Linked DNA regions of Mangrovibacterium diazotrophicum. The main gene of each other region encodes a partner of the protein of the gene in region 2 in a complex. Links are inferred from orthologs where the notes say so. Each region holds a gene or a part of one and is shown on either strand. Other genes may lie near its edges. The genes, in order: metK and groL.

Region 1 (3,275 bases), 820 kb from region 2 along the record:
CGAATCCTACACGCAGTGCGCTGTCTTTCTGCATACTTTTATAGCCTTCACCATTTGCGATGAAAACATCGGCACTAACAGCATCGCTGAATTTGTAGGCTGCCTTAATTCCAAGGTCGCGGCTCGAGCTGTATTTGTATAGATCCTGGTATGATTTGGCAACGTACCGGTAGCCCCAGAAATTTTCCTGCATATTGTATGCGTTGGCGGTGATAACACCAAAATCGACTGTAAAACCGTGGTCGCTGTATTCCAGGTAGGCGTTACGGGCAAAAGCGGTGAAGTCGAGGCTACCTCCGTCTTTCGGATTTTCAATGTCGTAACATACCCTGGCTGAGATTACCGGGCTGAACTGGTATTTGTAACCGAGTTCAAGGCGGGTGAGGTTAAAACCTGAGGCAGATTCTCCGTCAGATATCGTCGTGTAGAAGTTCGTGAAGACTGATCCGTACATCTTACCTGTTGGTTTAAATTCGTCGGTTGTCTGAGACATGCCGATAATAGCCATGCAGAGCATAGCAAATGTGATGATTACTTTGCGTTTCATATATACTTAAGATTGAAAAGGTTAATTCCTGTGACAGAATTCGGAAGCAAATCAAGATCTATTTCGTTACAGCCGGATTAATGAAATATTACAAAACGATTAATTGTGTTTTTGGATAATGTTTTTTTAGAAATTTACCGCTGTTTACGTTCAGTCAATCAGAATGTTGTGGTATGTTGCAAAAATATTACACGATGTAATGTTTATCGACATATTCTTGGAATTGTGCTGCTGATACTGGCAGAGAAATCTGCAAGCTGTAACATTTGCGTAACCGTTTTTAGCCGGATTTGGATGGGAGAAGCGTTCAGCAAAAGGCCGTTTTTAAAATAGAAAAGCCCGACCTGATAGGCCGGGCTCGGTATTTTTGTTTGCGGTAAGCGGATTAAATGCCGAATACTTTTTTGATTTCGATAACGTAGTCGAGTTTCTCCCAGGTAAACAACTCTACTTCTTTTTCAAGTTTGCCCCAATAGGGTGATTCGAATACTTTGGTAACGGTTTGCGGCGTACGACCCATGTGACCGTAAGCAGCTGTTTCTCGGTAAATCGGGTTACGCAGTTTCAGGCGCTCTTCGATAGCTGCCGGACGTAAGTCGAATAGTTTTTCAACTTCGCGGGCAATGGCGCCATCGTCCATTTTTACATTGGCAGTTCCGTAGGTATTCACATAGACACCTACAGGCTGAGCGACGCCGATAGCGTATGCCAACTGCACCAAAATCTCGTCGGCAACACCTGCTGCTACCAGGTTTTTGGCAATGTGACGCGATGCGTAAGCGGCTGAGCGGTCTACTTTCGACGGGTCTTTACCCGAGAAGGCACCACCACCGTGAGCACCTTTGCCACCGTAAGTATCTACAATGATCTTACGGCCGGTTAAGCCTGTATCTCCGTGCGGCCCGCCAATGACGAATTTACCGGTTGGGTTGACATGATATTTAATGTCTGATCCAAACAAAGCCTGAACACGCTCCGGCAATTGGGCAATTACGCGAGGCATCAAAATATTGATAACGTCTTCTTTGATTTTCGCCAGCATCGGTTCGTCGGCATCAAACTCGTCGTGTTGAGTCGAAACCACGATGGCTTCAACACGCTTCGGAGAGTTGTCGTCGTTGTATTCAATGGTTACCTGCGATTTCGAATCGGGACGCAGGTAGGTCATTACTTTTTCTTCGCGGCGGATTACAGCCAGTTCCTTCAAAATGCGGTGCGAAAGTTCCAGCGGCAGTGGCATATAATCTTCGGTATCCTTGCAGGCATAACCGAACATCATTCCCTGGTCGCCGGCACCCTGGTCCATTTTGTCAACTTTGTCAACGCCACGGTTAATATCATCACTCTGTTCGTGAATAGCAGTCAGCACACCGCACGAGTCACCGTCGAAACGGTAAGCGGCTTTCGTGTATCCAATTTCGTTAATCACTTTACGGGCTGTTTCCTGCACATCCACGTAAGTCTTCGATTTTACTTCGCCGGCCAACACCACCTGTCCGGTAGTTACCAACGTTTCAATGGCTACTTTTGAGTTCGGGTCAAATGCCAGAAATTCATCCAGCAGGGCATCAGAAATTTGGTCAGACACTTTATCCGGGTGCCCTTCTGATACCGATTCGCTTGTAAATAGATAGCTCATATCTGTCTTTAACTATTAAAATTTGCCTGCCTGTTTGAGCAGTTACAAATGAATTGATTCAACAAGTTGTGTGTGGATGAATTGGATTGAAAGGAATGCCTCAAAAGGTAAAGCGACTGCTTTAGCATTTTTTTATGTGGTTGCAATCAATCTCAAATTTGTCCACAAATACGGCGGCAAATGTAATATCTTTTTTTTGTTTGCCAAACAACTGGAAATCATATTCAATTCGCTGACGAGCGAGAGATCGAATTGTTTCGCTTTTTCGTAACTCCCATAGTTCTTTCAAACCGGTCGGTCTGCTTGCAGTATATCAGGGTAGAAACCGGAATTATCAAATGTAAATGCCGATAAATTTTAGTATCGGCTTCGCCCCGATGGCGCAGGTTTGTGACCTGTGTTCTGCTTTGGTGAAGCAAGTGTCAACGCTGTTCACCAGGCAACTTTGAGTCATCCGATGAATAGGGAGATAGGCCCCCAATTGTTTACAGGTTTTGCACCAGCTCCGAAAAAATCCGGTACGAGTCCACTCGTTTTTGTTGGTCGTAGATGTGCGATGAAACAATGATTTCGTTGGCGCTGGTGTGTCCAAGTATTTGCTGTAATTCCCGTTTGATCCGTTTTCTTCCACCAATGAGCGAGCAGGCTAGCATCAGGTCAATCCGATCCTTGATGATTCCCCAGTTTTCGTAACCCAGGTCATGGGTTGGTGGCTGCATCAACTCGCGGCGACCGGTAACAATACCCAGGAAACTTCGTCGCATGGTGCTGGCCAGGTATTCGGCTTCGTCATCGGTCTCAGCAGCGACGACCTGGCTACCCACAATCACATACGGCTCTTCCAGTTGAGCGGATGGCTTAAAGTTTTGTCGGTAAATGTTGATGGCCGGGATCAGTTGCTGCGGTGCAAAGTGGCTGGCAAAGGCGTAAGGCAATCCTAACTCAGCGGCGAGGTAGGCACTGTCGGTGCTCGAACCGAGAATCCAAACCGGTACGTCGGCACCTTCGGATAAAACAGAGCGAACGGCCGCTTTGCTGTTTTCCGGCGAAAAGTATTGTTGAATCTTGCGCACTTCGTTCGGAAAATCC
Region 2 (3,330 bases):
CTACCTGAAGTGGATTCGCTCGACGAGCAATAAAATTGATTCAATTAGTCTGATTGACACTCTTGTAATCTCAACCTGGCATGAAAATATTCAACTATACCTTAACGATAGCACTAATATTACTGAGTCTGAGTAGCTGGGCGCAGGAGAAGGAAAAGAAGAAGATGCCCAAGCGTACGGACAACTACATCCATATGCCAGGGATTCGCATCGGATTCGACCTTACCCGCCCTTACCAAAACCTGTGGACCAAAGGAGATCGCTACGGCTCTGAATTCAGTGGTGATATCGAACTTAAGCCCAACCTGTACGGAGCGGTAGAAATTGGCTGGGAAAAATTCAAAATGAACCACGCCTATGTGGATTATGAAAGTGCCGGTTCGTATACCCGCATCGGGATTGACTACAACTTGCTGACAACGGAAAGTGCCGACGAACGGGACATTTTTTACGTGGGGCTTCGTTACGGTTTTGGCGCCGCCAGTCAAACTGTTAATTCTTACAGTTTCGATGATTACTGGGGAGATACCAGCGGTTCGTTCCCCAAGCAAAATTTCACCTCGCACTGGATGGAAGTGGTGTTGGGGTTGAAAGGAGAAATCCTAAAAAACTTTTATATGGGCTGGAGTGTCCGCGCGAAGTTTATGCTGGCGCAAAAAGACTTCGATATCCCTCCTATTTATTTCACTTCGGGATTCGGCAAATCAGAAGGTGGTGTCACACTGGATTTCACCTACTCGGTTTATTACACACTGCCGTTTAAATTCCGGTCTGAATCGACGAAATAACATGACAACCAACGATTTCTCACAAAAGTAAAGTATGGTTTTACTTCAGCGAGAAAAGGAAAAAGATAAAGCATTAAAAAAGAAAAGCGCAGCCAAATTGACTGCGCTTTTTATATTTATGGTCGCATGTATTCGTTGCCCGATTACATCATGCCGCCCATACCGCCACCCATTGGAGGCATTGCAGGAGCGCCTTTTTCTTCTTTTTCATCAACCAACACACACTCGGTAGTCAGGAACATACCAGCGATAGAAGCTGCATTTTCCAAAGCGACACGAGTTACTTTAGCCGGGTCGATAACTCCTGTTTCCAGTAGGTTTTGGTATTCGTCAACGCGAGCGTTGTAACCGAAATCACCTGTACCTTCTTTTACTTTTTGTACCACAACGGCACCTTCTTTACCAGCGTTAGCTACGATCTGACGCAATGGTTCTTCGATGGCACGTTTCACGATTTCAACACCGGTTGTTTCGTCTTCGTTGTCGCCGGTCATACCTTCCAAAGCAGCGATTGCACGGATGTACATTACACCACCACCAGGAACGATACCTTCTTCAACAGCTGCACGAGTGGCACTCAATGCATCGTCAACACGGTCTTTCTTTTCTTTCATTTCTACTTCAGAAGCCGCACCAACGTACAATACAGCAACACCACCAGCCAATTTAGCCAGACGTTCCTGCAGTTTTTCGCGGTCGTAATCTGAAGTTGTTGTTTCAATTTGCTTTTTGATCATGTTCACACGAGCGTCGATTTGAGCTTGATCACCGGCACCTGCAACAACAGTTGTATTTTCTTTGTCAACAGTGATTTTTTCAGCAACACCTAACATGTCCAAAGAGGCGTCTTCCAGTTTCATGCCTTTTTCTTCGGTAATTACTGTACCACCTGTCAACACAGCTAAGTCTTCCAACATTTCTTTACGACGGTCACCGAAACCAGGAGCTTTTACAGCACATACTTTCAATGAACCACGCAGGCGGTTAACCACCAAAGTAGCCAATGCTTCACCATCAACATCCTCAGAAACGATCATCAACGGACGACCAGTTTGAGCCGTTTGTTCCAATACCGGAAGCAAATCTTTCATGGTGCTGATTTTTTTATCGTGGATCAAGATGAATGGGTGATCCAACTCAGCAGCCATTTTTTCGGTGTTGGTTACGAAGTACGGAGAAATGTAACCACGGTCGAATTGCATACCTTCAACTACGTCAACGTAAGTATCGGTACCTTTTGCTTCTTCAACAGTGATAACACCTTCTGTTTTTACTTTTTCCATTGCTTCAGCAATCAACGAACCGATTGTTTCGTCGCCGTTTGCCGATACTTTAGCAACTGATTTGATTTTATTGTAGTCGTCGCCGATCAGTTGTGATTGCGCTTTGATGCTTTCTACAACTTTAGCAACAGCTTTGTCGATTCCGCGTTTCAGATCCATTGGATTGGCTCCTGCAGTTACGTTTTTCAATCCAACATTGATGATTGATTGAGCCAATACTGTAGCAGTAGTCGTACCGTCACCTGCGTCGTCACCGGTTTTGCTGGCAACTTCTTTCACCATTTGTGCACCGATGTTTTCGTACGGATCGCTCAATTCGATTTCTTTTGCTACCGAAACACCGTCTTTGGTGATTGCCGGAGCACCGAATTTTTTCTCGATAACTACGTTGCGGCCTTTAGGTCCCAAAGTTACTTTTACTGCATCAGCCAATTTGTCAACACCTTTCTTGAGTTGATCTCTTGCTTCAATATTGAATTTAATTTCTTTAGCCATTTTTCTTTGCTTTTAATCAATTGTTTCTAACTAATTACGCGATATACAATACATCGGTTTGTGACATCAACAGGTAGCTTACGCCGTCAATGTTCAATTCAGTACCAGAATACTTGCCATAGAAAACAGTGTCGCCAACAGACACTTCCATCGCTTCGTCTTTTTTAGCAGCACCTACCAAAACGACTTTACCTGCTTGTGGTTTTTCTTTAGCTGAATCAGGAATGATAATTCCGCTTGCTGTCTTAGTTTCTGCTTCCTGCGGTTGAACAAGAATTTTACCTGCAAGGATTTTACCTTTTAATTCTGCCATTTTTCAAATTATTTTAGTTATACATGTTTTTAAATTGACACCCTTCCATATCCAAAGCTGTGCCAAAGCCATTATCGGGGCGATTCGGGGTAAAAGTTGACAGTCTCGACACCAGCCGAGGCCGAAAATCGGAAACATATGACAAAAACGTTGATTTCCAGATTGCTTTAAACTGACATTCTTTCAGTCAAACTGACAGCGAACAAGAAGTAGGCAGTGATCAGTAAACAGTCGCAGTGATCAGTCGCAGGATTCAGGTTCACTTATTCGGAGCAAGTGACAAGTCCAAAGGAATATACAAGAATCAGAAGATTCACCAAGAAGGAGCATTGCGAAGAAGCGAATCTCTTTGCGCCTTTCCGCCTCTGCGTGCATCGATATTAAACAAAAAAAGGCTCACTCCGAAGAGTAAGCCTTTCTATATCGATTTGCTAAAATTCTTATTGAGCTG

Evidence for each region.
Region 1: the proteins of groL (region 2) and metK are in contact, whole or in part, in a cryo-EM structure (PDB 8P4O), measured with the Escherichia coli proteins. The link is inferred for Mangrovibacterium diazotrophicum from one-to-one orthologs.

The regions. Positions count from the first base shown.
Region 1 is NZ_RAPN01000001.1:3,177,526-3,180,800, reverse strand. What follows is about bases 60-3,001. They hold metK (methionine adenosyltransferase), read right to left. Parts: upstream 2,187-3,001; coding sequence 933-2,186; downstream 60-932. Other genes in these bases: BC643_RS12480 (LLM class flavin-dependent oxidoreductase), read right to left, coding at 2,672-3,001; BC643_RS12495 (hypothetical protein), read right to left, coding at 60-547. Outside these bases: more of BC643_RS12495, read right to left, coding at 1-59; more of BC643_RS12480, read right to left, coding at 3,002-3,275. UniProt on the Escherichia coli protein: Catalyzes the formation of S-adenosylmethionine (AdoMet) from methionine and ATP.
Region 2 is NZ_RAPN01000001.1:2,354,605-2,357,934, forward strand. What follows is about bases 250-3,246. They hold groL (chaperonin GroEL), read right to left. Parts: upstream 2,567-3,246; coding sequence 932-2,566; downstream 250-931. Other genes in these bases: BC643_RS09305 (DUF6048 family protein), read left to right, coding at 250-788; BC643_RS09315 (co-chaperone GroES), read right to left, coding at 2,601-2,879. Also shown: BC643_RS09300 (DUF6452 family protein), read left to right, coding at 1-136; more of BC643_RS09305, read left to right, coding at 81-249; preprotein translocase subunit SecG, read right to left, coding at 3,320-3,330.